DNA from 4 places in the Clostridium chauvoei genome. Region 1 is predicted to be linked to each of the others. Evidence: riboswitches for the same ligand, from Rfam matches in the RefSeq annotation. Region 1 holds a riboswitch; each other region holds the start of a gene.
What was found. A riboswitch is a leader RNA that binds a small molecule or an ion and turns the genes downstream of it on or off. The one in region 1 is predicted to bind S-adenosylmethionine.
Positions count from the first base shown of each region.

Region 2: it holds a riboswitch for S-adenosylmethionine, as region 1 does, so the genes downstream of both, BTM21_RS02215 (methionine ABC transporter ATP-binding protein) here and BTM21_RS10710 (Na+/H+ antiporter NhaC family protein) in region 1, are expected to answer to the same signal.
Region 3: it holds a riboswitch for S-adenosylmethionine, as region 1 does, so the genes downstream of both, metK (methionine adenosyltransferase) here and BTM21_RS10710 (Na+/H+ antiporter NhaC family protein) in region 1, are expected to answer to the same signal.
Region 4: it holds a riboswitch for S-adenosylmethionine, as region 1 does, so the genes downstream of both, metF (methylenetetrahydrofolate reductase [NAD(P)H]) here and BTM21_RS10710 (Na+/H+ antiporter NhaC family protein) in region 1, are expected to answer to the same signal.

Region 1 is NZ_CP018624.1:2,291,579-2,299,806, forward strand. It holds partial or broken gene BTM21_RS10690 (IS6 family transposase) at 1-138, shown strand, start outside; gene BTM21_RS10695 (PRK06851 family protein) at 711-1,793, shown strand; gene BTM21_RS10700 (methyl-accepting chemotaxis protein) at 1,964-3,316, shown strand; gene BTM21_RS10705 (IS256 family transposase) at 3,517-4,755, opposite strand; gene BTM21_RS10710 (Na+/H+ antiporter NhaC family protein) at 4,875-6,152, opposite strand; SAM riboswitch class I at 6,260-6,368, opposite strand; tRNA gene BTM21_RS10715 (tRNA-Lys) at 6,537-6,612, opposite strand; tRNA gene BTM21_RS10720 (tRNA-Gly) at 6,617-6,690, opposite strand; gene BTM21_RS10725 (hypothetical protein) at 6,755-7,429, opposite strand; gene BTM21_RS10730 (HNH endonuclease) at 7,634-8,044, shown strand; tRNA gene BTM21_RS10735 (tRNA-Gly) at 8,162-8,228, opposite strand, start outside.
Region 2 is NZ_CP018624.1:479,734-487,961, forward strand. It holds gene BTM21_RS02185 (phosphatase PAP2 family protein) at 249-821, shown strand; gene BTM21_RS02190 (hypothetical protein) at 869-1,489, shown strand; gene BTM21_RS02195 (hypothetical protein) at 1,567-1,761, shown strand; partial or broken gene malQ (4-alpha-glucanotransferase) at 1,896-3,386, shown strand; gene BTM21_RS02205 (MATE family efflux transporter) at 3,503-4,843, shown strand; gene BTM21_RS02210 (GNAT family N-acetyltransferase) at 4,926-5,417, shown strand; SAM riboswitch class I at 5,503-5,656, shown strand; gene BTM21_RS02215 (methionine ABC transporter ATP-binding protein) at 5,742-6,707, shown strand; gene BTM21_RS02220 (methionine ABC transporter permease) at 6,707-7,342, shown strand; gene BTM21_RS02225 (MetQ/NlpA family ABC transporter substrate-binding protein) at 7,369-8,181, shown strand.
Region 3 is NZ_CP018624.1:191,302-199,529, forward strand. It holds gene spoIID (stage II sporulation protein D) at 1-55, shown strand, start outside; gene BTM21_RS00960 (peptidoglycan DD-metalloendopeptidase family protein) at 244-987, shown strand; gene spoIIID (sporulation transcriptional regulator SpoIIID) at 1,071-1,322, shown strand; gene mreB (rod shape-determining protein MreB) at 1,450-2,484, shown strand; gene yyaC (spore protease YyaC) at 2,542-3,072, opposite strand; tRNA gene BTM21_RS00980 (tRNA-Tyr) at 3,379-3,463, shown strand; tRNA gene BTM21_RS00985 (tRNA-Thr) at 3,485-3,559, shown strand; tRNA gene BTM21_RS00990 (tRNA-Tyr) at 3,568-3,652, shown strand; tRNA gene BTM21_RS00995 (tRNA-Val) at 3,682-3,757, shown strand; tRNA gene BTM21_RS01000 (tRNA-Thr) at 3,780-3,854, shown strand; tRNA gene BTM21_RS01005 (tRNA-Tyr) at 3,860-3,944, shown strand; SAM riboswitch class I at 4,083-4,185, shown strand; gene metK (methionine adenosyltransferase) at 4,305-5,480, shown strand; gene nagA (N-acetylglucosamine-6-phosphate deacetylase) at 5,549-6,685, opposite strand; gene recD2 (SF1B family DNA helicase RecD2) at 6,818-8,228, shown strand, end outside.
Region 4 is NZ_CP018624.1:554,041-562,268, reverse strand. It holds gene BTM21_RS02585 (LysR family transcriptional regulator) at 1-719, shown strand, start outside; gene BTM21_RS02580 (DUF1540 domain-containing protein) at 768-926, opposite strand; gene BTM21_RS02575 (homocysteine S-methyltransferase family protein) at 986-3,358, opposite strand; gene BTM21_RS02570 (vitamin B12 dependent-methionine synthase activation domain-containing protein) at 3,348-4,034, opposite strand; gene metF (methylenetetrahydrofolate reductase [NAD(P)H]) at 4,031-4,939, opposite strand; SAM riboswitch class I at 5,046-5,145, opposite strand; gene BTM21_RS02560 (GNAT family N-acetyltransferase) at 5,197-5,745, opposite strand; gene BTM21_RS02555 (MraY family glycosyltransferase) at 5,863-6,816, opposite strand; gene BTM21_RS02550 (V-type ATP synthase subunit D) at 6,992-7,633, opposite strand; gene BTM21_RS02545 (V-type ATP synthase subunit B) at 7,637-8,228, opposite strand, start outside.

The sequences.
Region 1 (8,228 bases):
CATCCTTACAATTACTGGCGTCCTTTAAACGAATTAAAGCAACTAGATGGTATTGACAATATGTCTGCAAAGTGGCAAATTCTTATCAGTCTCGGTCAACAAACCATATTACATATGCAAGAATCACAAACTTCTTGATAAATCATAAAATCAAATATTGATTAAGTTTTTGCCTCCGTTACCGAAGGTCTTTTTAGCATATTCAATTTTAAAATTTTCTTAGATATTATAAAGATATTTTTAACTATTATTCCAAATTAGCCATAAGCTATTTTTTCATACGAAACTTTACACTATCTAATAAAATATCTATATTTTTCATTTCCTTCCTTTAACATAGCATAATTATACATCATATCTTTATATTTATGCAATACTTTTTTGAAATATTTTTGTATTTTTTTAATTTTTATTCATCTCATTAGTATTCCTTTAGAGTTTTCCTTCTATAAACGCCTTAATTTATTTAACAATATATACTAATCTATCTTTTAATTAATGTTTTTATTAAGTTTTTCATGATAATATTGAGAATTTTTAATCTAATTAATATTCATTTAAAATGTATATTTATATATTAATTCCATTTAATTTTTATACAATATTTCTGCATATTTATTTTTTATGCTTTTATCTTTATGCATAGGCACTTTTTGAAAATTTTTAAATATAATATTTATTGAAAACAAAACGTAGTAGGAGTGGTAATATTGACTAACTTAAAAGAAAGACATCTTTTCCCTGGAGCTAATACTTCTGGAGGCTTTTTTTCATTTTTTGACTATATAATTTCTAAAGAAGAAGCAAATAGAATTTTTTGTATAAAAGGTGGTCCTGGAACTGGTAAATCTCATTTAATGAAAAAAATAGGCGCTCACTATCAAGCAAAGGGCTATACCGTTGAATATCATCATTGTTCTTCAGATGATAAATCTTTAGATGCTGTAGTTGTTAAAGAATTAAAAGTAGCATTAATGGATGGTACTGCACCTCATATAGTAGATCCAGTTTATCCTATAGCCATCGATGAAGTTTTAAATATGGGTGATTCTATGGATGTAGAATCCGTTTCTAAAAATAAAAAAGAAATTATATCTCTTAGTAAAGTAATTAGTAATAAATTTAAAAGAGCATATAGCTTTTTTGCAGCTGCAAAATCAATACACGAAGATTGGTGTAAGTTAAATGCCGAAGCTATTGATACCTATAAAATAGATACAATAACTGAAAGTTTAAAAGAAGAAATATTTATAGCACAAAAAACTGGTTATGGTAATGAAAGACATTTATTCGGAACTTCCTTTACTCCTAGTGGAATAATTACTTTTGTAAAAGATTTATCTTCTGAATTTAAAAATAAATTCGTTTTAAAAGGCGGTCCTGGATTTGGTAAGAGTCATATTTTAAAAGAAATCGGTAAGACAGCTCAAAAGAAAGGATACTTTGTAGAATATTTACACGATCCATTTATTCCAGATAGAATAGAGCATATATTTATACCAGAACTATCAACTTGTATTCTTACAGAAAATGAAATAAGTCAAACTGCTTTTTCTGGCAAGGTATATAATATTGAAGATTTCTGCAAAGCTGATATCTTAAATAAAAATAAAGATGATATAGAATATGATAGTAAAGTTTTCTATGATTTAATAACAAAAGGTCTATCTTATTTAACTGAAGCTCATGAACTTCATGATGATTTAGAATCATTTTATATCGACTCTATAAACTTTGATATCGGTAATAAAATTTATGATGATGTAATTGCTAAAATAAATAAATATGAATAGTTAGTTATATTTAATGAGCTTATTTTTAAATAAGCTCATTAAATATTTTCAAAAATAGTTTAATTTCTTAGAATTTTTTTAAATCTTTCTCATTTTTATTGTATTTTTTTTAATTTAATTATATTATATATAAGTATTTCAAATCTATTCAACAAAGGAGATGATTGAAAATGATTTTCAAAAAGAAAAATAACTTAGAGAAATCAGAATCTAATCATAATTTAAATAACATTCTAAATAAAAGAATGAGTGAGGGAAAATACTTATCATATAATGATTTTTACGATGCAAATTTAATTGATACATTAAATACTTTGTTAAGTTCATATTACGATAACAATGCTGTTATGGGTATCAATGATATAGTAAAAAATATAATAGAAATCGATTCTGTAGATGATATGTTAGCTAATTCAGCTGAACAAAAAGACATAATACAAACTATGTTAGCAAGTAGCGAAGAACTTGCATCTACTTCAGAAAACGTAGCATCATCTATTCAAACTGTTTCCCAACACTCTAATGATGTGAAAAATGAAGCTATAGATAGTATGCAATCAATTAATAATATAATTGATAATATAATAAATTCTTCATCAAACGTTTTTCAAATAAAAGAAAATATTAATCTAGTTGCAAATAAAGTTAATGATATAAACGAAATAATTAGAATAATAAAACAAATCGCTAATCAAACTTCTTTACTTTCTCTTAATGCATCTATTGAAGCTGCTAGATCTGGGGAAAGTGGTAAAGGCTTCAGCGTAGTTGCAAATGAGATTAAAAAACTAGCTGAATACACAAAAACTTCTGTAGAAACAATATCTGAAAATATTTTAGAATTAAGTGATAGTACTCAAGAAACTCTAGGTTGTACAAACAGTACTATAGAAGATCTTAATTTTGGAATTAATAAAATGGAGTCAATACCAAAGTATATGAATAACATAATCGACTCTATAAAAGAAATTGATGAGGAGTTTTGTAATATAGCTACAATATCCGAAGAACAAAGTGCAACTACAAATACAATGGCAGATAAATTAACTAAAATTGCCGAGTTCCAAATTAATTTAGATAATATGTGTAAAGATGTTGCAGATAAAATTAATAAAACTAGTGAATTCTCTAACAATATTAGAGTAAACCAAATTAACAATACTAATTTAACTTTAGCTGAAAAATTAGATACTTATATAGTTGACCACCTTCTTTGGAGATGGAAAATATATAATATGATTTTAGGCTTAGAAAATATTAATGAGAATAATGCATCAAATTATAAAGAATGTGCTTTAGGTAAATGGTATTATAATGAGTCAGATCCTAATATCATAAACTCGCCTTCATTTAAAAAGCTTGAGAATATACATATAGATTTACATAAAGAAGCTAGTAATGCTGTTATATGCTATAATCAAAAAAATATTACTGGTTGCTATAATCACTTAAATAATATGACAAGCATTTCTTCAAAAATCATACATATAATAAATGATTTAAAAAAACATATAAGTAATTAAAAAAAAGTATTATTTCATATATAGAGAGAATAGATAATTCTGTGTAATTATCATTTTTATTATTTTAACATTACTGGAAATTTTCATTTCCAGTAATATTTTTTTATATTTAAGAAATACTAATAATGTTTCTTATTACCTTTTTTAGTATTTCAAAAAAATCTAATAGTATGCATATAATTTATAAAAAGTACAAGCTTTTAAGCTAATTCATCTTTTAATTGATCTTCAAATATTATTGATAGCTCCGCTAGCGTAGCACCCCAATTATGTATAGGTTGAGTCCATTTTTCTAGTATCTCCATTGTTGCTAAGTAAACACACTTATTTAAAGATTCATCAGTTGGGAATATGACTCTAACTTTAGTGAATTTACGTATTTGACGATTAAAACCCTCTAAGATATTTGTAGTATAAATCATCTTTCTTATAGTTGGAGAGAAGTCAAAAAATGTTGAAAGGTTACTCCAATTGTTATACCAGGAATCTATTACTATTCCATATTTATCTCCCCATCTCTCCTTTAAATTATCTAGCTGTGCTAACGCAAGTTCCTCTGTTGTAGCCTTATAAACCTCCTTCAAATCTTTCATAAATGCTTTTTTATCTTTTGAAGCTATGTATTTTATTGAATTTCTTATTTGATGAACAATACATGTTTGAATATTTACTGATGGAAATACTGTTTTTATAGCTTGTGGAAGACCTTTTAATCCATCCATACAAGCAATTAAAATTTCTTTTACACCTCTATTTTTTAAATCATTGCAAATTCCTAACCAGAATTTAGCACCTTCTGCTTCATCAACCCATATACCTAAAATATCTTTATATCCTTCCATAGTGTATCCTAAGCATATATAGACAGCCTTGTTAACTATCTTTCCATTACTTCTAACTTTAAAGTACATAGCATCTAAATAAACTATTGGATATATTTTATCTAATACTCTATTTTGCCATTCGGCGGCGCTAGCAAGCACTTTATCAGTTATTTTAGATACCATCGATGGTGATATAGTTATTCCATATAAGTCTTCAATTTCAGCCTGAATATCAGATGTTGACATACCTTTAGCATATAAAGATATAATCTTTTTATCTAACTCAGTACACACAGTTTCATATTTTTTTATAATTTGTGGCTCAAATTCAGCATTTCTATCACGGGGTACGTCTAGGTCGACGTCACCGAAGGAACTTCTTAAATTCTTGCGACTATAACCATTCCTGTAGTTCTTCTTAGTTTGATCAACTGCTTCTACACGTTCATATTTATTTCTTCCTAGATGTTCTTCCATTTCACCTTCTAATATATTTTCAAGGACATCTTTAACTAATCTTTGTATTAATCCGTTTTTACCCATTACATCATCGATTGTTTTACATCTTTTAATTTCCTCATTGTAATCAAAGTTGGTATCAATTTTTCTTGTCATAATAATTCCTCCTAATTTATATAGTATATTATTCCAAAACTTCCAACTGTTAATACAAAAAAACAGTAGATAGTTTTATTTTTACACAAAACTATCTACTGTCTCTTCAAAAGAAGCTCCTATTTATTTCTCCAATACCAATATATTGAGATTATCGCGCATACTCCCATTAAATATGGATAGAATAAATATTTCATTATTGCAAAAGGTGATAATGTAGCTAATCCAGCTGCTGATATTAATTGTGCTCCATATGGAATTATTCCTTGAAATGCACAAGAAAACATATCCATTATACCTGCAACTCTCTTAGGTTCTAAATCAAATTCATCTGATATGTTTTTTGCAATAGGTCCTACTGTTACTATGGCAACTGTATTATTTGCAGTGCATATATCTACTAAACTTACTAGAGTGGCAATTCCAAACTCTGCTCCTCTTTTTGACTTAAAGTTTTTAAGACCTTTATGTAATATAAAATCTATCCCGCCATTATATCTTATAAGTTCAATTGTTCCAGCTATTAATAATGAAATTATAATTAACTCGCTCATGCCACCGATACCATTTGATATTGATCCGAATAATCCTAATAAATCAAAACTACCATAAAATAAACCTATAATTCCTGAAATTAATATACCACCTAATAAAACTAGAATAACATTAACTCCTACTAAAGCTGATGTTATTACAGCTATATATGGCAAGATTTTTATAAAAGTATATTCAACAGTTTCTACATTTGTAATGTTTGCATCTTTTGTTAAAAACCAAAGAATAAAAGCTGTCATTATTGCTGCTGGTAAAACAATTCTAAAATTCATTTTAAATTTATCTTTCATTTCGCAACCTTGTGTTCTTGTGGCTGCTATTGTTGTATCTGATATTATTGATAAATTATCTCCAAACATAGCTCCACTTACAACAGCTCCTACAGCTAAAGCAGTTGTAATTCCAGTTCTATCTGCAATTCCTACAGCAATTGGAACTAACGCTACTATTGTTCCCATAGATGTTCCTACTGATAATGCTATAAAACAAGCTATTATAAATATCCCTGGTATTAATAAACTACTTGGAAGTAATGATAACCCCAAATTTACAGTTGAGTCAACAGCTCCCATATCTTTAGCCGTTTGAGCAAAAGCTCCTGCTAAAATAAAAATTAATACCATTAATAATATATTAGAATTTCCCGCCCCCTTGCAAAATATTTCTACTTTACTTTCAAATTTTTCTTTTCTATTCATGATTATTGCAGTTAATGCTGCTGCTAAAAATGGTACAATTACAGATACTGCATAGAAATCTTTAGCAATTATAGATATTCCTAAATATACTGCTATAAATACACCTAAAGGTAATAATGATAATATTGATGATTTACTCTTCATTTTCTCCGCCTCCTATTTTATAGAATCTAAATTTAAAACGTCATAAAAAAAAGCTTCTGACAAAATCAGAAGCTTAAATAACTTATTTAAAAAAGTATATACTACGCCTCTTATCTTCCAGGTTTTACCTGCAGGATTTAGCACCATAAAAACTAATGAATGTTTTTTGGTTGCTGGGTTTCATAGGGCCAGTCCCTCCACCGCTCTTGATAAGATATCAATTTTAAATTTTCTTTATTATACTATCAATTTAATAGTAAGATGTCAATATAAAAATTATTTCTTTATTTATTTAGATATTCTTTTATTAAATATCTATTACTATTTTTTATTTAGTACACTTAAAGTAGAAATAAAAAAAGATTAGCAATTGCTAATCTTTTCTGGTGCGTCATCAGGGATTCGAACCCGGGACACCCTGATTAAGAGTCAGGTGCTCTACCAACTGAGCTAATAACGCATAATGGAGCGGGTGATGAGAATCGAACTCACGTAACTTGCTTGGAAGGCAAGGGCTCTACCATTGAGCTACACCCGCATGTCTTACTGACAGTAATTATTATAATATACATAATAATTACTGTCAACAATTTTTGTACACTTTAAATCACTTCTGTTAGAGATTTCAATAAAATATCTTTGAATTTCTCTCCTATTCTTCTATCTACTACGGCATTCTTGCAGATTTCTCTCCAATTGTCTATATCAACAGTAACTCTTTTTTCGAAGTCACTTGTTGTTGAGGTCATATAGCTAGATGAAATTACAAACTCACCTAAATCCTCAGCACTTTTGAATATCTTTATATATAAAAATTCTGTATGATCTCCATACCATACTCTATTAAATTCTCTTACAAATTTTAATATTTCAGGTAGAACCTTTTCAGTTGGTAAATCCCAACACTTCTTAAGCATATCTAGTTGTTTTATCATTAGTGAAGCTTCTTCTTCTGATATCTTTCTACTACTTTGAGCATCAGATATTACTTTTTCTACAGGAGTATTTGGTACCCTTAAAATTAATCTATCTTTTCCATAGATCCATTTATAAAAAGCTTCTTGTAAAAAAGAATATTGGATATACCCCAGTAAAGCTTTTTCATTTGGAAAATAACTCCAAACATTGTTAAGTCCATTATTCCTACAATAAATTAATGTGTGAATGTAAAGGCTTTTCTCTGTAGGGGGAGTATCCATAAACATATGTCCTCTTATAGTTTTATTTTCACTTATAAGATTTTCCCAGTAGTCAAAAGAGTCGTAATTCTGTCTCACCTTTATCACCTTTCTTTCTACTATATAATATATTATATAGTATAATGTACCATCTTTTCAAGTTGTTTCATTGTGTATTAAAGGTTATTTTAAATCCCTTGCTTAAATGAACATTCTGAAAACTTGCCTATTAATACCTTTGAATTTTAACCATTTTTACCTTATAATTTAAGTAAGGATAGTAAAAAAAAGGAGGCATAAGCTTTGTACCACTGTGAAATTTGCGGCTCACCAGCGGATGTTCATCATATAGTCCACAAACATGAAGGGGGGTACGACTTCGATTTAAATTATAAATATCTTTGTAACCTTCATCATAGAGGAAAAAATGGCCCCCATAATTGTATTGAAACAGATTTAAAATATAAACTTGAATTTCAAGACAAATTGTACAAGCTTTTACCTAAAGATTTTTATAGCGTCAAAGAGATTTCAGAAATTTTAAAATTACCTAGTTGCTCTCTTAAACGATTAATAAAAAATCTTAAACTATATAAAGAAGGTTATCAAAAAGATGAAATTATAAAACACTTAATGGGTGGAAAACTCTACTCCCACTCTATGTTAGATGAACTTGAACTTGAACATTTATTTAATAATATTAATATTAGCTAAAATTTAACTTATTATTCAATATAGGGTGATTTTTTATCACCCTTTTTTTAAAACCTTTGTATTACATAATATGTTTAGAAAGCAAAAAAAATAACACAGTTGCCTGTGTTATTTTTTTGGAGCGAAAGACGAGACTCGAACTCGCAACATTCACCTTGGCAAGGTGACGCTCTACCATTGAGCC
Region 2 (8,228 bases), 1.1 Mb from region 1:
GTAGGCAGTTTTTTATTTTCAAAATATGAATATCTATTAATAAAAGTACTAAAAATACTATTATACGAAATTTTTAGGAGGGAATAAATGTGAAAAATAAAATTTAAATTTTTAATAGTGACGCTAGCAGTTATGCTTATAATACGTACTATAACTGAAGCGTATTTTGCAACACAAATAGTAATATGGAGTCTTGTGAAAGGTTATGATATAATTACCTTATTTATTTATAAAGCGGGGATAGGAATATGTTACAATTAATTCAAAATTTAGACGTAAATATACTTACATTGATAAGGGAAAACTTAACTAATCCATTTTTAGATAAGATAATGAAGACAATTTCATCATTAGGAAGTGGTGGACTTATTTGGATAGTTATAGCAGTCATATTATTATGTATCAAAAAGTATAGAAAAGTAGGAATAACATTAATATTAGCATTAATTATAATGACTATATTAGGTGAGGGAATTATTAAGCACTTAGTCCAAAGACCAAGACCATTTTTAGTAGTTCCGGATATAGAATTAATAGTTAAAGCACCTATGTCTTATTCTTTTCCTTCTGGACATACAGGGTCTTCATTTGCAGCAGCCTTTGTTTTAAGTAGTTATTTTAAAGATAAAAAATATTTATTTTTAGGAATAGCAACTTTAATGGGCTTTTCTAGACTTTATTTATTTGTTCATTACCCTTCAGATGTAATTGCAGGAGTTATAGTAGGCTTTATTAGCTATAAAGTTGCGAGTATTTTAATAAATAAAATCTTTACTAAAAATATTGTGGAATTAATAGTTTATAATGTAAAATATATGTAAAGGGTTCTTTTAGTATATTCTAATGAAATATATAGGAGGAAGGAGAAGTGGAATTTTATATAGAGTCTAAAGGAATATCTACAGAAAGAGATAAAAGTAAAGTATCCCTAAAAAATATAGAAAAGATTTCTATAGATGAAGGATTAAATATTATAGGAAAAACTATAAAAAGTATAATTAGTATGGGATATTTAAATAAAATATCAGAAGTTGATTTAGAATTAGCATATAATGAATTTTTAGCTTGGGTAGATGAGTTAATAGAAAATGAACCTATAAATAAAAATATAGTAGCTATTAATTTTGCATTATCTGAAACTAGAAGGGGATTTCAATTATATATAGCAGGTTCTAAAGAATGGGATTTTTATGATGATGATTGGATGTATAATAGAGATTATTTTCCTAAAAACCAAAACTGTAGGATAAGATTACTTAATAAATTAAAAAGTAATTATGATAAAGATGAATATATAAAAATGTTTTTCTCCATTATAGTGATATCTACATATTTTATATTAAAGTATATAAAATATAATAAAGTAATTACTAGTAGAAATATTAATATATCTTTAGGAACAGATGATTATATAATTAATTTATGTCAATTATTTAATGGAAGAATAGAAGTATACAAAAAAGCAATTCCATTACCAATAGATGAATAAATAAAGCCTTTTTGATTAATACTATTATTAAAACAATCTATAGTTATTATAGATAGAATAATAGGAGGTTTTGTGTTATGGGTATGGAAAAACTAGAAAGAAAAATGAAAAGACTTTATAAACAAGTGAAGTCAGGAAAAGTTACAGAAGAAATAGCAGATGAAATGGCTGATATGATGGATACCATAGAAAATATGGGATCAGAAGCAAAAGAAAAATTTGCTGATATGATGGATGACATGAAAAAATCCATATCAAAAATGAAAAAGTAGTATATTTAAGTCTATAACCACTAAGATTTTTAATCTTAGTGGTTTAATTTTTATAAGAAAAAATAAAAAAATTTATTAAATTTTATAATCAAATACAAACGGTTGTACTAATATAATATAAAGAGAAAAAATTAAGAGTGGAGAATAATATGAAAAGAAGTAGTGGGATTTTGATGCATATTTCATCTTTACCAAGTAAATATGGTATTGGAACCTTTGGAGAAGAAGCATACAGATTTGTGGACTTTCTAAAAAAAAGTGGACAAAGATATTGGCAAATATTACCCTTAGGTCAAACAGGATATGGAGATTCTCCTTATCAATGTTTTTCAGCTTTTGCAGGAAATCCATATTTTATAGATTTTGATTTGTTAAAAAATCAGGGATTTTTAAAGGAGTCAGATTATAACAGTGAATTTTTTGGAGAGAATAAAAATTTAGTAGATTATGGAACTCTGTTTATTGCAAAAAACAAAGTTCTTAGAAAAGCTTATGAAAACTCTAAAGGTAAATTAGAAAGAGAAATATATCAATTTTCAGAAGGAAATAAAGAATGGTTAGATGACTATGCCTTATATATGTCAGTAAAAAAACACTTTAATTTAAAGAGTTGGACAACCTGGGATAAGGATATAAGATTAAGAAAAATTGAAGCTATAGAAAAATATAAAAATGAATTAAAGGATGAAATTAATTATTGGAAGTTTATACAGTATATATTTTTTAATCAATGGAGTAGATTGAAAAAGTATGCTAATAATTTAGGGATAAAGATAATAGGAGATATCCCCATTTATGTAGCAGAGGATAGTGCTGACCTTTGGAGCAATCCACAATATTTTAAGGTGGATGATAATATGCTTCCAACTAAAGTTTCTGGATGTCCTCCAGATTTATTTTCTGAAACAGGACAACTTTGGGGAAATCCTATTTATAATTGGAGTTTAATGGAGAAAGAAAATTATAAATGGTGGATAAAAAGAGTACGAGAAAGTTTAAATATGTATGATGTTATAAGAATAGATCATTTTAGAGGTTTTGAATCTTATTGGGAAGTACCTTATGGGAATGATACAGCTATAAATGGTAGTTGGGTTAAAGGACCTGGTATTAAGCTATTTGATGAAATAAAAAAAGAGTTAGGTGAAGTAAGTATTATAGCAGAAGATTTAGGATTTCTAACTGAAGAGGTTATTGAATTTAGAAATAAGACAGGCTTTCCTGGTATGAAAGTATTACAATTTGCTTTTGGGGGAGGAAACAGTTATCTTCCCCATAATTATGAAAAAAACTGCGTAGTTTATACAGGAACTCATGATAATGATACAATTTATGGTTGGTATAATAATACAGCAAGTGAACAAGAAGTAGAATCAGCTAAAAAATATTTAGCATTAAGTTATGATGAAGGTATATCTATTGGATTTATAAGGGGAGCATTTAGTAGTGTTGCAGATTTAGCGATAACAACTATGCAAGACTTTTTAGGTTTAGGAAGTGAAGCAAGAATGAATCTTCCAGCTACCTTAGGTGATAACTGGAAGTGGAGAGTTAAAAAAGAAGATTTAACAGATGAATTAGCAGAAAAAATATATCAATTGACTATGAGATATGAAAGAATATAAGTTGAAAAATAGTTAATGTTTATAAATAATTGAACCTGTAGAGTATTAGTTATAGTACACTACAGGTTTTTTATATTATAATGAGAAGTATATTTAAAATTAAAGGAAGTAATAAGATGAATAGAGATTTAGATTTAGGTAAAGAAAGTATAGGTAAGTTATTTTTGAAGTATTCAATTCCTAGTGTTATAGGAACTTTAATATTTTCAATTTATATTGTAATTGATGGGATTTTTATAGGAAGAGCAGTAGGTTCCAGTGGACTTGCGGCTATAAATATAGCTATGCCATTTTTTAGTACTTCATTTGCTATAAGCTTAATGGTATCAGTTGGGGGAAGCACTATAACCAGCATAGAACTTGGTCAAGGTGATAAAGAAAAGGCTAGAAATACTTTTAGTTTAGCCTTTTATTCACTTTTATCAATTTCAATAATAGCGTCAATAATAACGATATTATTTACTAAGGAAATTGCAATATTTTTAGGAGCAACAGGTGAGTTAATAAAACCAGTATGTGAATATTTAGCTATACTAGCATTATTTTTACCGGTATTTACATGTTCAGGATATTTAGCTTCTGGACTTAGAACTATTGGAAAACCAAATTATTCAATGATTTGTAATATTGTTGGATCAGTATTAAATATTATACTTGATTACATAATGGTTATAGAACTTAATATGGGGGTTTTTGGAGCCGCATTAGCTTCAGGTATAGCCTTTGCAGTTGCTTTTATAGTTGCAATATTAGGATATTTTAATAAAAATTCAGTGTTAAAATTTGTTAAATGTAAAGTTGATCTTAAAAAGGTAGGAAGATTCTTTTATAATGGTTCGTCAGAGGCATTAGCTGAATTTGCCTTTGCTTTTTCAACATATTTATTTAATATTGTTTTAATAAATAGATTAGGAGAAATGGGAGTTTCAGCTTTTTCAATAATACAATATATAGCATCATTAGTTGTAGCTGTATTTCTAGGAATATCAACAGGAATATCACCCATTATAAGCTATAATTACGGAGCTAAAAATAATAAAAGAATAGGAAGTATAACAAAGATTTCATTGGTAGTTATGACAGCTCTTGGCATTATATGTACAACAACATTATTTGTTGGAGGAGAAGGATTAATAAGGTTATTTGTTGATGGAGATGAGGCTTTAATAGAAACTACAATAGGTGCTTGCAAAATATATTCAACTTGCTTTTTGATAAGTGGAATAAATATATTAGCCTCTGCATATTTTACAGCTTTAGAAGATGCAAAAACATCTATTATAATTTCAATGCTTAGAGGAATTATTTTTATTTCAATAGGAATAATTATATTACCGCTATTTTTAGATATTAATGGAGTATGGTTAACTGTAACTTTTGCAGAGTTAATGACGGTTATAATTTCTTATAGATTAATGAAAAAATCTTATTTATCAATGAAATTAGAAAATAAATAATTAAATTTTATAAGGTGATTAAAATTTTAGTTACCTTTCATGTTAAAATATATTTAAAATTTAAATTTAAGTAGAGGTTAAAATGATTAATTTTAGATTAGCTAAAGAAAATGATTTAGATAAGTTATGTAATATATTAGATGGAATAATTGAAAATAAACCAGAGGGTTTAAATTGGTCAAAGGATTATCCTAATAGAGAAGTTTTAAAAACTGATATAGAAAAGGGTGAATTATTTGTATTAGAAAAAGGTGATATATTAGGAGTAGTTGTTTTAAATAGTAGTGAAGATATAAATTATAAAAATATAAGCTGGAATAGTAATAAAACACCTTTAGTCATACATAGACTTTTTATAGCTAATGATTATATGGGAAAAGGTTATGGTAAGTTATTAATTGAAAAAATAATAGATAAAGGAAGAAATGATGGATTTGAATCTATACGATTAGATACCTTTAGTAAAAATATTAATGCTCAAAAGTTATATACTAAAAGTGGTTTTACATATAAAGGAACTATTAATTTAGATGGAAAAAATGGTGATTTTTTTTGTTATGAAATTAAATTTTAGGAAATTTTCTGAAAAGTAGTTGACAAATTTATGAAAGAATAATATATTAATATCAACAACAAAAACTTAATACATTATAAGATGTTTCTTATAAAGAGTGGTGGAGGGACTGGCCCTATGAAGCCCAGCAACCTACTTTTAAAATAGGTAGATAAACTTTCTAAAAGTGTTTATTTGTGTACTTGTTTTTAAGAGTGTGGTGCTAATTCCTGCAGCTAGGTTTAGCTGAAATATGAGAGAATAGATTGATGGGCGATTTCTACGCACTAGAGTTTTATTCTCTAGTGCGTTTTTTATTTTAGTAAATTTAAAGGAGGTTCAGATATGATTGAAATAAATAATTTAAGCAAAAGTTTTGGAAGTTTTGAGGTTTTAAAAGATATTTCTTTAGAAATAAAAAAAGGAGAAATATATGGACTAATTGGACATAGTGGAGCAGGTAAATCTACTTTATTAAGATGTATAAATGGATTAGAGGGTTATGACAATGGGTCTCTTAAAGTTATGGGTAAGGAAGTTAAAACTCTAAAAAATAATAGTCTAAGAGAATTTAGAAAGGATTTAGGTATGATATTTCAAAACTTTAATCTTTTAAAGAGAAAGTCTGTTTTTGATAATGTAGCACTTCCTTTAGAGGTTTGGGGTTATAAAAAAAGCTATATAGATAAAAGAGTTAAAGAACTATTGAATCTTGTTGGATTAGAGGACAAGGCTAATAGTAAACCAGAAGAATTAAGTGGAGGACAAAAGCAAAGGGTGGCTATAGCAAGAGCATTAGCTTTAGAACCTAAAATACTACTTTGTGATGAAGCTACATCGGCATTAGATCCTAAAACAACAAAAGATATATTATCTTTACTTGCAAGAATTAATAAAAAATTAGGTATTACAATTGTCATTGTTACACATCAGATGGAAGTGGTTAAGGAAATTTGTAAAAAGGTAGCGTTAATAGAAGGGGGCATTTTAAAAATAAAGGGACAAGCAGAAGATCTTTTCTTAAAACCTGGAGTATCTCTTAAAAAATTTTTAGGAGAGGAAGAGGAGGAACTACTACCAGATGAAGGTATAAATATAAAATTATTCTTTCCAAGTACAGCATCAGAAAATGCACTTATAACAAAGATGGCTAGAGAAATTGGAGTAGACTTTTCTATTGTAGGGGGTAAACTTGAAAAGTTTAGAGAAAATGTACTTGGAAGTTTAGTTATAAACATTAATAAAGAAGACAAAGACAATATAATATCTTACTTAACAAATAAAAATATAATATTGGAGGTGCTTAATTAATGATAGATATTTTAATACCAGCATTAGGGGAGACTTTGGTTATGGTATTTTTCTCAACATTATTTTCTTTAATATTAGGGTTTATACCAGCCATTGTATTAGTAATAACATCATCAAATGGATTAAAGGCTAATAAAGCGATATATAAAATTTTAGATTATGTAATAAATATTTTAAGAAGTTTTCCATTTATAATTTTAATGATATCAATAGCGCCAATAACGAAGTTTATAGTTGGGAAATCAATAGGAACAGTAGCAGCTGTTGTACCTCTTACAATTGCAGCAGCGCCATTTGTTGCAAGAGTGATAGAGTCATCATTAAAAGAAGTGGATCAAGGAGTTATAGAAGCTGCAAAATCTTTTGGAGCATCAGATACACAAATAATATTTAATGTAATGATTAAAGAAGCAATACCATCAATAATATCAGGTTTAACATTAACTATTATAAGTATTATAGGATATTCTGCTATGGCGGGGGCTGTAGGTGGTGGCGGTCTTGGAGATGCTGCTATAAGGAATGGTTATCAAAGATATAATACAGAGGTAATGGTAGTTACAGTTATTATACTTATAGTTATAGTGCAAGGTTTACAATCATTAGGAAATTATTTATACAAAAAATTATCATAAAATTAAGAATATTAGGAGGATTGATTATGAAAAGAAAATCAATAGTAAAAACATTATTAGTAGGAGTTTTAGCATTTACTTTAGTAGGTTGTGGAAAAAAATCATCATCAGATGAAAAAATTATAAAAATTGGAGTTAGTCCAGTTCCACATAAAGAAATTGTAGAGCATATAGCACCTGAATTGGAGAAGGAAGGATATAAGCTAAAGGTAGTAGAGTTTACTGACTATGTTACACCAAATACAGCTTTAGCTGAAGGAGAAATAGATGCAAATTATTTTCAACATACATCATATCTAAATGAGACAAATGACAGTAAGGGGTTAGACTTAACTTATACAGCTGAAATACACTTAGAACCAATAGCTTTATATTCAAAAACTGTAAAAGATTTAAATGAATTAAAAGATGGTGCTACCATTGCAATTCCAAATGATCCATCAAATGAAGCAAGAGCTTTAAGATTATTAGAAAAACAAGGGTTGATAACATTAAAAGATGGAGAACTTATTACACCGAAAGATGTAACTGAAAATAAAAAGAACTTAAAATTTAAAGAATTAGAAGCAGCACAATTACCAAGAGTATTAGATGAAGTTGATGCAGCTATAATAAATGGAAACTATGCTATAGAAGCAGATTTAAACCCACTTAAGGATGCATTAGTAATTGAAGATAAGGATGCAAAAGCTGCAAAAATATATAGAAATATATTAGCAGTTAAAAAAGGAAATGAAAATTCAGATAAGATTAAGGCTTTAACAAAAGCTCTAACTAGTGACTCAAGTAGAAAATTTATAGAAGAAAAATATAACGGAGCAGTAATTCCTACATTCTAATTAAAAATAGGGCTATTATAGCTCTATTTTTTTGTGACAATTTATTA
Region 3 (8,228 bases), 770 kb from region 1:
GATATTAGCGCATTACTATACAGGTATAGAATTAAAAGAATTAGTATTTAAATAATAAAATATAGTCAAAAAGAAGGTTTAGAAATGATATTTTCTAAACCTTCTTTTTATACAAGAATTTAGAAATTAGATATTAATTATCGTTATATTTGGCAAATAATGTTGAAATTTGATGTAAATAAAACTTTTAATATGTGTATTAATTCAGGAGAACAGGCAAGAATACAAAAAGGAGGTGTTGATATGGACCAAAATAAAAAAGATAAAGTAAAAAACTTTTTTAGAAAGGAGGGCTTTTATTTAGTTCTATTCCTTTGTTTATGTTTAGTAGCAACTGTAACAGTTGTAACAAGTAAGAAAAACAAGATTTCAAAAGAAAAAGTACAACAATCAGAAAAGGAATTTACATTAAATGTTGATGATAAAGCTACATCTGAGGCTCAAAAGCAAAATGCAGATAGAGTTAAAAATAATACAGAAAAAGAAGTAGCTCAAGCTCAACAAGAGGAAGAAGTTGCAACAACTGAGGAAGATACTAATGTTTCAGCAGGAACTACTACAGAAGTAAAGTTCAGTAACCCAATTGAAGGGACTATTTCTAGAGTATATTCATATCCAAAACCACAGGAAATGAAAGATGGAACAAGTAGAAACATTAGAGGAATAGACATAAAAGCTACAGTAGGAACAGAAGTTAAATCTGCTGCTGTTGGAGAAGTAAAAGAAATTTCAAAGAGAGCAGAAGAAGGGAATTATGTTGTTATTGCACATGCAAATGGCATTAATACCAAATATTGTAATTTAGGTTCAGACATGAAAGTTAAAGTTGGGGATAAGGTAACAGAAGAAACTGTTATTGGAACAGTTGGAGATACTTCAAAAATATTTTCAAATAATGAATTTGGCGAACATTTAAATTTACAAGTTCAAGATTCAAATGGAAAAGATTTAAATCCAACAACATATTTCAATTATAAAGCACAATAAAACATAAAAAAGTATTTTCATCAGTCATTTTTATAGAAAAGACTGATGAAAATACAAAATTAATTTAATAAGGAGGTAGCATTTTGAAAGATTATATTCAAGAAAGGGTATTAGAGGTAGCGCAATATATAATAGATTCTAAGGATACAATAAGAAAAACAGCAAAGGTCTTTGGTGTAAGTAAAAGTACTATACACAAAGATATGACAGAAAGGCTGCCAAAGATAAATCCAGTAATAGCAGAACAGACACATACAATTCTAGAATTAAATAAAGCAGAAAGACATATTAGAGGTGGAAAAGCCACTAAATTAAAATATAAAGCAGTAGATTAATAAGTAAGATTAAAGTGTAAAGGGTAAAAATTATTGAATCATTACCATATTCCATATATAATAAAAAAATGAGAAAAAATTTTGTGATATTTTAGTATGATTTAAATATAATAGGAGTGAGTAAGGAATGTGGTTTTGGAGAAATGGGACTAACTTAGGAATTGATTTAGGAACAGCAACGGTTTTAGTTTATGCTAAGGGAAAAGGTATAATCTTAAAAGAACCATCAGTTGTTGCTATTAATAAAAGCAATAATAAAGTACTTGCTGTAGGCGAAGAAGCGAGAAAAATGATTGGAAGAACTCCAGGTAATATAGTTGCAGTTCGTCCATTAAGAGATGGTGTTATATCAGATTATGACATAACAGAAAAAATGTTAAAAGAATTTATAAAAAAAGCATATGGAAAAAGTAAAATTACTGCTCCAAAAGTAATGGTTTGTGTTCCTTCACAAGCAACAGAGGTAGAAAAAAGAGCTGTAATGGATGCTACAAGAAATTCAGGAGCTAAAAGAGTACATATTATTGAAGAACCTTTAGCAGCGGCAATAGGTGCTGGTTTAGATATAACCAAGCCTAATGGGTCAATGGTAGTTGATATTGGTGGTGGAACAACTGATATTGCAGTAATATCTCTTGGTGGAGTAGTTGTTAGAGCTTCAATAAAGGTAGCAGGAGATACTTTTGATGATGCTATAATAAAATATGTTAGAAATAAATATAAGATTATGATTGGAGAAAAAACAGCTGAAGATTTAAAGATAACAGTTGGAGCGGCATTTGTAGGCTCAAGAGATTTAACTACTACTATGAAAGGTAGAAATTTAGTTACAGGATTACCAGATGAAGTTACAGTTGCAACGTCGGAAATAGCTGAAGCTTTAAAAGAATCAGTAACTTTAATTGTTGAACAAGTTAAGTCTGTTTTAGAAAAGACACCACCAGAACTAGCTGCAGATATAATAGAAAAAGGAATTTTAATGACAGGTGGAGGATCTTTATTAGATGGTCTAGATAAGTTAATAGAAAAAGAAACTGGCGTAGGGGTTTCTGTTGCAAATAATCCAGTGGAAGCAGTAGTAGAAGGAACAGGAAAAGTTTTAGGATATTTAGATAAATTAGATTCATCATTAATTGGACAAGAGATAACATTAATTGATTAATATTATATAACATATAGGTATAGAATTAGAATTCTATACCTTTTTTATATGTTTGTTCTAATTATCAATATTTGATAAATAATATCCTTTGCATATACCTCGAGCAATTACTTTAGCCATACTCATAATTAAATGAAGACGAATACTTCTAGATGTGAAGAATTCAGCATTATCACTAGAATCAACTATTCCTATAATTGATGTAGAACCAACGTCAGGAAGTCGTTTGCCAACCCCTTTACCAGGATGGATAGGATAGTTTCTTACGTGAATTTCACCTATTGACTTTGCATCACCTAAACAAGCATCAATTCCAATTATATTAGCGTTAGGATGAAGTTTTTTTATTTGTGATAGGCGATGTTCTATATTTAAAGCATGGATAGGTGCCTCTATGGTTCCATAAACAGGTAACTTAAATTGGTTATCTATTAAGTATGTACCTACTAAAGGTCCTAGACAGTCACCAATGCATTTATCAGTACCAATACAAACTATTACTGTATTTTTAGATATATAGTTTTTCAACACATTAGCTATTTCGTAGTAAGCTAAATCAGACTCATAAAAAACTTTATGTTTTATCAAAGCTTCACCCCCTATGGATAATATATATGAGAAGAGTATTAAGAATATAATAGTTATTGGCAAAAAATACATAAAGAAAAGTAAGGTTTTATAAGATAATAAAATAGATGAGCATTAGTAATTAAAAAAAATGCTAATAGGATTAAATGGGAGAAATATAGAGATAAAACAAGAAAAATAAAAATAATTTTAATAAATAACTATAAATAACACTTGAAATTAATACTTAATGATTATATACTAGTCATTGTCAGTTGAGCGGATATAAATTTGTTCAGGGGACATAAGAAATTAAAAGTTAATTATGGGGGAGTTCCCGAGTGGCCAAAGGGGGCAGACTGTAAATCTGTTACGTTTCGTTTCGATGGTTCGAATCCGTCCTCCCCCACCATTTTTAACTTTGAAAAAATATGCTGGCATGGCTCAACGGTAGAGCAGCTGACTTGTAATCAGCAGGTTGTAGGTTCGATTCCTATTGCCAGCTCCAAATAAAATGGGGGAGTTCCCGAGTGGCCAAAGGGGGCAGACTGTAAATCTGTTACGTTTCGTTTCGATGGTTCGAATCCGTCCTCCCCCACCATTTTATTAAAACTAACTTAAATTATTTAAGGGCGCATAGCTCAGCTGGGAGAGCATCTGCCTTACAAGCAGAGGGTCACAGGTTCGATCCCTGTTGTGCCCACCACTTAAATTAAAATAAAATATACGCTGGCATGGCTCAACGGTAGAGCAGCTGACTTGTAATCAGCAGGTTGTAGGTTCGATTCCTATTGCCAGCTCCAATAATGGGGGAGTTCCCGAGTGGCCAAAGGGGGCAGACTGTAAATCTGTTACGTTTCGTTTCGATGGTTCGAATCCGTCCTCCCCCACCATTAAAGCAAGATATTAATCTTGCTTTTTTTATTTTTCTAAAATAGTATTTTAAATAATGTTTTGAATTAACAGAATAAAAAATGTTGACCTATAGAATAAAAAATGTTATAATCTGTTTCGAATAAAATTGATATTAGTTCTTATCCAGAGAGGTGGAGGGAAAGGGCCCTACGAAACCCGGCAACCTGTGATTTCACAAAGGTGCCAATTCCTGTGGAATATTATTTCACAAGATAAGAAAGAGTTTGACGTTTATAGTCTCTTCTTATCGAAGAGACTTTTTTTATTTTAAAATTAACTTTAGATTATAACAATTGTATATAGAATTAATATCAAATAAATTGAAGGGAGTTTATTATATGAGAAGATTATTTACATCAGAATCAGTTACAGAAGGGCATCCAGATAAAATCTGTGATCAAATTTCAGATGCTGTATTAGACAGTATATTAGAAAAAGATCCTAATGCTAGAGTTGCTTGTGAAACAGCAGTTACTACAGGTATGGTATTAGTTATGGGTGAGATATCAACTAATTGTTATGTTGATATTCCAAAAGTTGTTAGAGAAACAATAAAAGAAATAGGATACGATAGAGCTAAATATGGATTTGATTGTGCTACATGCTCAGTTTTAACATCAATAGATGAACAATCAACTGATATAGCAATGGGTGTAGACGAAGCTTTAGAATCAAGACAAGGTGAGAAGGATGCTGTTGAAGCTGTAGGGGCTGGAGATCAAGGTATGATGTTTGGTTTTGCAACAAATGAAACAGAAGAATATATGCCATTACCAATAGCTATGGCTCATAGACTATCTAGAAGATTATCAGAAGTAAGAAAAAATGGTCAATTATCATATTTAAGACCAGATGGAAAGACTCAAGTTACAGTAGAGTACGATGATAATAAAGTTATAAGAATAGATGCAATAGTAATATCAACTCAACATGGAGAAGATGTTACACAAGAACAAATAAGACAAGACTTAATGGAACATGTAATAAGAGCTGTAGTTCCAGCAGAATTATTAGATGAAAACACTAAATACTTTATAAATCCAACAGGTAGATTTGTAGTTGGAGGTCCTCAAGGAGATTCAGGATTAACAGGAAGAAAAATAATTGTTGATACTTATGGTGGAGCTGGAAGACACGGTGGTGGAGCATTCTCAGGAAAAGATCCAACAAAAGTTGATAGATCAGCAGCCTATGCAGCAAGATGGGTAGCTAAGAACTTAGTAGCAGCAGGAATTGCTGATAAGTTAGAAGTACAATTAGCATACGCTATAGGAGTTGCTAAACCAGTATCAATATCAATAGAAACTTTTGGAACTGGTAAAAAGTCAGAGGAAGAAATAGCTTCAATCGTAGAAAAAGTATTTGACTTAAGACCAGGTGCAATAATAAGAGATTTAGGGTTAAGAAGACCATTATACAAACAAACAGCAGCATATGGCCACTTTGGAAGAAATGACCTTAACTTACCATGGGAACAATTAAATAAAGTAGAAGAAATAAAAAAATATATCTAATAGCAATTAGATATAAAGAAAAGATATAGAGTATGTAACTATCATATTCTATATCTTTTTTATTAATTTTATGCAGTATGAACAACTTTTCCGTTAACGATTACTTTCTTTACATTTATATTTTCATCAAATAATACTAAGTCAGCATCATAACCTTCTTTTATAAGACCTTTTCTATCTTCAACTTTACAATGTCTAGCTCCATTAAATGTTGCCATTTTTACTACTTCATTTAATGAATAGTTTGTATTGTTATACACATTTCTAATAGCTTTATCTAAAGTTAATACTGAACCAGCTAAGCTACCAGTAGTTAATCTTGCAGCACCATCAGAAACTACAACATCTTGGCCACCAAGAGAATACATACCATCAGGCATTCCACATGCCATCATAGCATCAGTTACTAATAAAACCTTATCAGTTGTTTTTTGATTATAAGCGACTCTTAATGATGGGTATGAAATATGAATTCCATCAGAGATAGTTTCAGTAGTTATATTACTATCAAAAATTGCTCCAACAACACCAGGTTCTCTATGAGAAAATGGAGTCATAGCATTAAATAAGTGAGTTGAGTGACAACATCCGCATTTAATACCTTCCATAGCTTCTGCATAAGTGGTTTTTGTATGACCCATTGAGCAAACAATACCTTCAACAGATAAGTGTTTAATTAAATCAGTTGCTCCAGGAACTTCAGGGGCAATTGTTATTGAAATAACAGCATCCTTAGCATCGCCCACCATAGAGTTATAATTTTCAATAGTTGGAGGAATTAAAAATTTAGGATTTTGAGCTCCAATAGCACTAGGACTTATAAAAGGACCTTCTAAGTGAGCTCCCAAAACTATTGCTCCATCAGTACCGTTTTCTTTACATTTTTTTATAGATTCCATAGATTTTCTTATATCATCTATAGAAACAGTCATAGTAGTTGGTGTAAATGAAGTAGTCCCATGTTTTACTATTGCTTTAGATATTTCATTTATAGCCTCAACAGTACCATCCATAGTATCGTAACCAGCAGCACCGTGAATGTGAACATCTATAAATCCAGGAGATAAATATAATCCTTCTCCATTAATAACATCATTACAGTTTATGTTAGTTGGGTTAATTTCTTTAATTTTACCATCTTCTATTAGTACAGAACCGTTTTCAATTCTGTCTAAGAAAATAATATTACAGTTTTTAATTAACATAATACACCTCCATATTTTTTTTCTTAAGTCCACAAATTATTAGATAATAAATTTTTGAAATTAGACTTATGTTATAATTATATAATAAAAAGTATAAGATTAAAATATTATTAAAAGATTTGGAGCGATAATATGGAAATCCTAAATGGAGTTATTGAAACGATTGTATTTAAAAGTGAAGATACAGGATATGTAGTTTCAAAAGTAAGAGTAGATAAAGAGTTAATTAATGCAGTTGGTGTAGTACCTTTATTAAAGGAAGGTCAGCAAGTAAAAATTAAGGGTGATTGGGTACTGCATAAACAATTTGGAAGACAATTTAATATAAATGAATATGAGGAAGTATTACCAAGTTCAGTAGAAGGAATAGAAAAGTATTTAAGTACAGGTATAATTCGAGGAATAGGTCCAGTAACAGCAAAAAAAATAGTAGGGAAATTTGGTGAAAAAACTTTAGATATTTTAGATAATCATATAGAAATGTTACAAGATATAGAAGGTATAGGAGAAAAGAAGTATAAAATAATATACGAATCTTATCTTGAACAAAAAGATCTAAAAGATATTATAATTTATTTTCAAAATAATGGTATGACAACAAATCAATGTATAAAGATATACAAAAAATATAGTAATGCAGCTATAGATGTGGTAAAAGAAAATCCCTATGTACTTTCAGATGAAATTTCTGGTATAGGGTTTATAACAGCAGATAGAATAGCGAAAAGTCTTGGTATAGAAAATACATCACCCTTTAGAATACAAAGTGGAATTAGATATGTATTAAATCAATTTTCTGCTGCAGGGAATACATATATGCCAAAGGAAATGTTAATTGATGAAACTTCTAAGGTTTTAGTTGTTGATAAGGAATTAGTTGAAGAAAATATTTATAATGCAAGTTTAGATGGCAAAATAAAAATTGAAAAAATAGGAGAGATAGAAGGTGTTTTCTTAATACCATATTATTATTGTGAATTAGGTGTAACAAATAAAATAATAACTTTAGGGATAGAAAACTTTAGAACTATAAATACAGATGTAGAATTTGAAATAAAATCCTTTGAAAAGAAAAATAATATAGAATTTGCTCAATCACAAAGAGAAGCAATAATAGGTGCTTTTGATAATGGTATAGAAATAATAACAGGTGGACCAGGGACGGGAAAAACTACAATAATAAAGGCTATAATAGAGATTTATGAAAATAACGGAATGAAAGTTTTACTAGCAGCACCAACAGGAAGAGCTGCAAAAAGAATGACAGAGTCTACAGGTAGAGAAGCTAAAACTATACATAGATTATTAGAGATGGGGGTAAGTGATGAGGAAAATTCCTTTTTTGGAAAGGGAGAAACATCACCATTAGAAGGGGATGTAATAATTATAGATGAAGCATCCATGATTGATATAATGCTTATGCATAGTCTTTTAAAGGCTGTAAAATTAGGAACTAGATTAATTATAGTTGGAGATGTTGATCAGTTACCATCAGTAGGACCAGGAAATGTCCTTAAAGACTTAATAGAAAGTGAGTTTATTA
Region 4 (8,228 bases), 1.1 Mb from region 1:
CTCTTTCACCTTCTGGAGAAGCTTTTTTAGATTATGCTAAAGAATATTTAAATTTGCATAATAAAATAATTAAAGAAATGAAAAATCACTGTAGTAATAAATCTATATCTATTGGAGTAATGCCCTTAATTGCACAATATGGAGTAATCCATTTAATCTCATCTTTTAATAAAAAATTTCCTAATATTAATGTAAATCTAATGGAAAAAGATGAAGATAGCTTATCAGAATTATTTAATTCTTCAACTATAGATTTAGCTTTTACTAATACATTCAATATTGATGCTAATCTTTATAATATAGTTCCAGTCTTCACTGATGAACTGGTTTTAGTAGTTTCAAAAAACAATCCTTTATGTAATAAGAATAATATAAGTATTTGCGATTTGCAGGATGAAACATTTATATTATTAAACTCTAATGCTACCATATATAACCTTTGTTGTAACGAATGTCTTAAGGCAGGCTTTGCTCCAAAAACTTCTCATACTAATTGTAGGATAGAAACTATTATGGAATTAGTATCTGAAAATTTAGGAATAACTCTATTAACTAAAAAGGTTGTTGAGTATTTTAATAATCCTAACCTTAAAATAGTATCTCTTAAAAATAAACCTAAAAGTAAAATAGCCTTGATTAGTTCTAAAGATAAAGTTATCTCTAATGAATCCAAGGAATTTATTGACTTTATTACTAATTGTAACTTATCACATAAATAGAGACAGAAATTTAAAATTTAATTTCTGTCTCTTCTTCCTTAAATCCTATTATTTTAATACAAATGAATTACAATCTGTACATTCAGGCATTTTAGGATTTGCTTCATGAGTTCCTACTTCTATTACATTTAATGTGCAATAGTTTTCTGAACAAGCATGATGCTTACATTGATTAATTGTGCATTTTATACTTGGATTCTTTTGCATTTTAATTCCCTCCTTTCTTTATTTCTTTAATAGTATCTTACAAAAATAAACTTATTATTCTAGGATAATTTTCCAAAATGTTTTTTCGCTATTTCAACAGCTTCCCTAGCATCTTTTGCGTAAAAATCTGCTCCTATCATTTTCGCACATTCTTTTGTTAATACTGCTCCACCTACAAATACTTTTATATCCTTTTTTGTAGCTCTTAAAGCTTTTATAGTCTCTTCCATACTTTTTAATGTTGTAGTCATTAAAGCACTTAATCCTACTAAAGTTATATTATTTTCTATAACTGTATTTACTATATTAATTGCAGGAACATCTTTTCCTAAATCTATTACTTCAAAGCCATAGTTTTCTAATATTACTTTAACTATATTTTTTCCTATATCGTGTATATCTCCCTTTACTGTTGCTAAAACTATTTTTCCATTAGATATTTTATCCTTATTTTCCAATAATAATTTTCTTTTTAAAACTTCAAAAGAGTTTTTAACTGTTTCAGCTGATTGTATTAGCTGTGGCAAAAATATTTCTCCTTTTTCAAATTTATTTCCAACCTCATCTAAAGCTGGTATAAGATATTCATTAACAATTTGAAGTTCATCTATAGCTTCTAATAATTTTTCTGTAGCCTTAATAGCTTCATCTTTTAAGCCTTTCAAAACTATATATTTTAAATCATTTTCTTTTTGTAAATTTTCAATTATTCTATTATTGCCTCCATAGACTTCTATATATTTAGTAGAACCTTTATCAAAATTGTATAATACATTAAATGAATTTACTACATCTATCATTCCTTGTGAATTAGGGTTTAATATAGGTAAATTTAACCCATGTCCTAAGGCTACAGCTAAAAATGTTTCATTTATTACTTCTCTATTAGGAAGTCCAAAAGAAATATTGGATACGCCTAAAACTGTTTTTAATCCTAATTTCTCGCTAATTAGTTTTAAAGATTTAATAGTTTCTATAACTTCTTTTTGCTTAGCTGATGCTGTTAAAACTAAAGTGTCTATAAAAACATCTTCTTTTTTTATTCCATATTCTAAAGCTCTATTTAATATTTTTTCTGCTATTTTAACCCTTTCTTCTGCTTTCATTGGAATTCCCTTTTCATCTAAAGTTAATCCAACTACTGCCGCACCATATTTTTTAACTAATGGTAGAACTTTGTCTAATACTTTGTCTTCTCCATTTACAGAATTAACTATCGCTTTACCATTATAATACCTTAATCCATTTTCTATAGCTTTTATATTAGATGAATCTATTTGAAGAGGTACATCTAATATCCCTTGAATTTCTTTAATAACTCTGATCATAGTTTCTTCTTCATTTATTTCTGGTAAGCCTACATTTACATCTAATATGTCTGCTCCTGCATCTACTTGTATTATTGCTTGTTTTAATATATAATCCATATCCCCTTTTATTAACGCTTCTTTAAATAGTTTTTTCCCTGTAGGATTTATCCTCTCACCTATTATTTTAACGCCATCTATCTTTACTGTCTTTGAAGGGGTACATACTGCTGAAAAAGACTTTATATTACTTTTAACAGGATTTATACATTTTATAGCTTTATATATTTCCAAAATATATTCTGGTGTTGTACCACAACATCCTCCAACTATATTAACTCCATTTTCTATAAATTCTATTATACCATTTTTAAATTCTTCTTTAGATATATAATAAATTGCATCCCCTACTGAAAAAGAAGGTAAGCCAGCATTAGGTTGCACTATTATAGGAATATTAGTCCACTCTTTAATTTCTTTAACTATAGGAAGTATTTCTGATGGGCCTAAAGAGCAATTTATACCTAATGCATCCACACCTAATCCTTCTAATGTAATTGCCATACTTGATGGCTTACATCCTGTAAATGTTCTTCTACTTTCTTCAAAACTCATAGTACAAAATACTGGTAGATTGGAATTTTCTTTTACTGCTAAAACTGCTGCTTTTGCTTCATATAAATCTGTCATAGTTTCTATTAAAATAATATCTACTCCATACTTTTCTGCCAATATAACCTGCCTTTTGAAAATCTCATAAGCTTCATCAAAAGATAGAGTTCCCATTGGTTCTAAAAGTTCTCCTATAGGTCCTATATCTAAAGCTACTAAAACATCCCTATCCTCTTTAGCTTCCATTGCTAATAAAATTCCTTTTTCTACGATTTCTTCTACTGTATATATAGTTGCTTCTAGTTTTTTTTCATTTGCTCCAAAAGTATTTGTAGTAATTACTTTTGCTCCTGCCTCTATATACAACTTATGAATTTTTTTAATAATTTCTGGATGTGTTATATTTAAAATCTCTGGATTTTCACCAAGTTTCAATCCTTCTTTTTGAAGCATAGTTCCCATAGCCCCATCAAATAATAATATATTATCTTTTATAAACTCCTTAATCTCCACAATTAACTCCCTCTTTTCTGAAATTACAACTATTATAATTGCTACAATCTATACATCTTCTTTTTTTGACAATTTTATTACCATCAACAATCCCCATTATTGCTGTTACTGATCTCCTAGGAAATAAAATATTATTGGATGATACAGTCACTCCTATTTTTTTATTTGCTTCTATTATTTGTATAAAATTTTTTTGAATACCTATATCTAAGTCCCCATATCCTGGACTAAATCTAAAAGTTAAGCTTTTATTCTCTTTAATTAGATTCTCTCTAATTTCAGCTTCTATACAATCACATAATTCTTCTACAATTGTAGTTGCACACGCATCCATTATTAAAGCTTTTGTTAAATTAATTCTTTCATAAAGTTTTATCTTTTTTTCTACATCACTACCTATTGTAACTGCAATTAAAATACACTCCTTTGAGTTCTCTAAATGTTTTTTTATATCTTCTCCTTTTAATAATAAACTATCACTATTCATGCTTATCTCATTATTTTTCCTATCTATATTATAAAATTTATATACATATCGTGGTATTATTAATTCTTTAACTTCTTTTCTGCACTCCTCTATAACACAATCTAATTCCTTATCTATTTCTTGACCCTTATAGCCTAGATATCTAAGTACTTCTTTTTTATTAACTTCAAACTCTTTAATATTTTTCATATTACAATACTTCCTTTAGATAACTTATCATCATTTACATATCTTAGTATTGTTTTAATATTATCATTTATTCTTCGAGCTATATAAGGATTATTCATTGTGTATAAATGTATCCCATCTACTTCTGAAGAAATTAAATCAACTATTTGCTCTACAGCATATGCTATTCCAGCATCTCTTAAAGCTACTTTGTCATGCTCATATTTGTCAATTATCTTTAAAAACTTTTTAGGTAAGGTAGCTCCACAAAGAGAAACTATTCTTTGTATTTGTCTAGTATTTACAACAGGCATAATTCCTGCTTGAATAGGAGATTTTATATTATTTTTTTCTTTTTTATCTAAAAAATCATAAAAATAATTATTATCAAAAAACAACTGAGAAATAAAATGATTTGCACCCTCTTGCTCTTTCACTTTTAAATACATTATTTCTCTGTTTACATCTTTATAATCTTGATGTCCTTCTGGGTAACAGGCTCCTGAAATATTAAATTCATTTCTCGATTTTTTTATATATTCAATAAGATCTTTTGCATAATTAAATTCACCTTTTATCTCTTTATTTATAGGTATATCCCATCTTAATGCAAGTATATTAGTTACTCCAATTTCAGATAAATCATTTAACATAAAATCTATTTCTTTTTTTGTTGAACCTATACATGTTAAATGAGCTAAGGTTTCAATCCCATATTTATTTTTAACTAAAGCAGATAACTCTCTAGTTCTATTTTCTACTAAATTCCCTCCAGCCCCATAAGTTACGCTTATAAAGTCTGGATTTAAATCTTTCAATTCTTCTAATGTAGAATATATAGTCTTTATATCCGATGTTGGTTTAGGGGGAAAGATCTCAAAGGAAAAGACTACTTTCTTTTTGTTAAATAATTCTGTAATACTCATATATACCTCCAATAGTATATTCTCTTATCCCTCCTAACCTAATAAATTTATAAAAAAAATACCTAAAGGATAACCTTTAGGTATGTAAAATTCGCCTATAAAATCACCCTTATCTATCAGGAATTAGCACCACATTCTATTGAATAAACAATAAAATAGGTTGCCGGGTTTCATAGGGCCAGTCCCTCCACCACTCTGGATAAGAAAATATTTATTTTTTATCATTATACACTAGTTAGAAAATGTTGTAAATATTTTTAATTAATTTTATTTATATTAAAATATTCATCTTTAAATATAGCCATTAATATATCATCATGATATTTTCCATTTCTATATATTTCTTTTTTAAGTATACCCTCTTCTTTGAATCCTATTTTCTTATAACACGCTCTAGCTCTTTCATTAAAAGAAAATACACTTAACTTTATTTTATCCAAATTTAATTCTTCAAATATAAATTTTATAAGAATCTTTAAAGCGTCAGTTCCATATCCCTTGCCCCAATATTCTTTATCTCCTATCATTATTCCTATAACACAATTTCTATTTTTTATATTAGTAGAATTTATACTGCATCCACCTATATATTTATTAGTTTTTAAATCCTCAATTGCAAAATCATATGTTAAATTTGCATTACTCTTTCTTGTTTTAATCCAAGCTTCCTCTTCCCAAATAGTCATTGGAAATGCTGCATCAACAGAAATAAACTTTTTTACTTCTTCATCATTAAGAAACTCATGTGCCTTTACAATATCTTCTTCTTTATAAGCTCTAAGTTTAACTAAATCCCCTTTAATCATTTTTATCCCCCTCATAAGTTTTCTTAAAATATTATCACTCAATTTAAATTGAGTCAATATTTTCCTTATAAAAATAAACCCATTAAGAAAAATTCTTAATGGGCTTTATATGATCAATTATTTTTTTACTAGTAACAATACTATTGAGATTATACTAAATGCTAAACTTATAGCATTTATATAGGTTACAACTTGTCTTGGACTGAAACCCTTCGCTTCTAATCTATAATGTATTTGACTTCTATCAGCTTGATAAACAGGCTTTCCTTCTGAAAATCTTTTGAATATAACAAATAAATTATCAAATATAGGTACTGCTAAAGCTAATATCGGTATAAATAAACTCATTATAGTTGCTTGTTTAAATGCACCATCTAAAGCTATTATACTTAATATAAAACCTAAAAAATTTGCACCTGAATCCCCCATAAATGTTTTAGCTGGATATTTATTATACATTAAAAATCCAATAGCTACTCCTGAAACTATAAGAGACATAATAACAGATTCACTTTGATTTAATATTAAAGCTGCTCCTGCAAAAGTAATAGCTGAAATAAATGATAATCCTCCTGCTAATCCATCCATGCCATCTGACCAATTTATAACAGTAGTTACTCCGAATATCCACGTTATAGTTAAAATAAATTGGATAATTGGATTTAAAGTTATGTACTCACCTGTAATTGGATTAGTAAATCCTACAAATGCTATTCCTGCTTTAAATATAAGTACTGCTGCCAATAGCTGAATTATAAGTCTTGGATATATAGGAAATTCTTTTCCTCTTGATTTATAAAAATCATCTATAAATCCAATAAATAAAATTAATAATGAACTAATAGTTAACCATATTTTCTCACTTATTGGAGATGTATTATTTATTGTTAGATAAACAGTAAAGAAACCAATAAACATAGCTACTCCACCACATAAAGGTATCTCTCCTCTATGTTTTTTTCTCTTCGTTGGTTTATCTGTAAAATTATATTTAAAAGACATTTTCATTAATAGTGGCATAATTAAATACACTATTAAAAATGACATTGCAAACGCTAGTATATATTGCATAATCGATTACTCCTTAGATTATCTTTGAATAAAAAATTCCTATGTTAACGAATAATTTCTTATCTATTATACTATTATTGCCAACCTTTATCAACCGAAAGTAATTATATAATTTAGTATGATGTTACTTGGATTTTTATGTAAATTAAAAGAGAGCCCTAAGGCTCCCTTTTAGTTAACTTCTTGCTTCTATCATATCTTTAACCTTCATTAATCTAGTTAAAGCTCCTCTTTCATTTTCATCAAGTTTCATTCTTATATACTTGATAGTTTCTTGAAGAGATGGTATTGTCATATATTCAAGAGCATTAACTCTTCTTCTAGTCTTTTCTATTTCATCAGCCATAAGCTGTGTTGATTTTTCAACTTCTGCAAGTTCTAGAAGTTTTGGTAGTATTCCATAAAGTTTTCCAATAGCATCATCTAATTCTGCAGATGTATTAGCAAATCCATAAGGATATATGCTTCCCTCATCTCCTTCTAGTTGTCTCTTGAAATTCATTTCAGGAACATTAACACTCATGATGTTTTTTGTTCCAACTTCAACTGAAATACTTTCCTTTGGATAAGCTACTGCTTCCTCAAGAAATTCAGAACTCATTACAGCACTTGCCATAACAAAATCCTTCAATGAGCCTTGAAGTTCAGCTTCTACAGACTTTCTTAACTCATTATTATATTTAACAAGATTAACGAATTGTCTCATAAGCTCATCTTGCTTATCCTTTAGTAGTTTATGTCCTCTAACAGCTGTTGTTAATCTTTTCTTCAGCTTAGACATTTCCATTCTAGTAGGATTGACGTTTAATCTTGCCATGATCTATTCTTCATCTCCCTTTGGCATATACTTTTCAAGATATTCATCTCTAATTCTCTTAAGTTCTGTCTTAGGAAGTATCTTAAGAAGTTTCCAACCTAATTGTAATGTTTCTTCAATTGTTCTATTAGTAGTGAATCCTTGTGAAACATATTCATTTTCGAAAGCTTCAGCAAATTTTGCGTATTGTTTATCAGTATCAGAAAGAGCTGATTCCCCTAAGATAGCTGATAATTCTTTAGCTTGCTTACCTTGTGCATAAGCTGAGAATAATTGGTTCATTGTATCAGCATGGTCTTCTCTAGTCTTTCCTTTACCTATACCTTTATCTTTAAGTCTTGAAAGTGATGGTAATACATCTATTGGAGGCATAATACCTTTCTTATATAATTCTCTTGAAAGTATTATTTGTCCTTCTGTTATATATCCAGTTAAATCTGGAATTGGATGTGTCTTATCATCTTCAGGCATTGTTAATATAGGAATTTGAGTGATTGATCCTTCTCTTCCTCTTATTCTACCTGCTCTTTCATATAATGTAGAAAGGTCAGTATATAGGTATCCTGGATATCCTCTTCTACCTGGAACTTCTTTT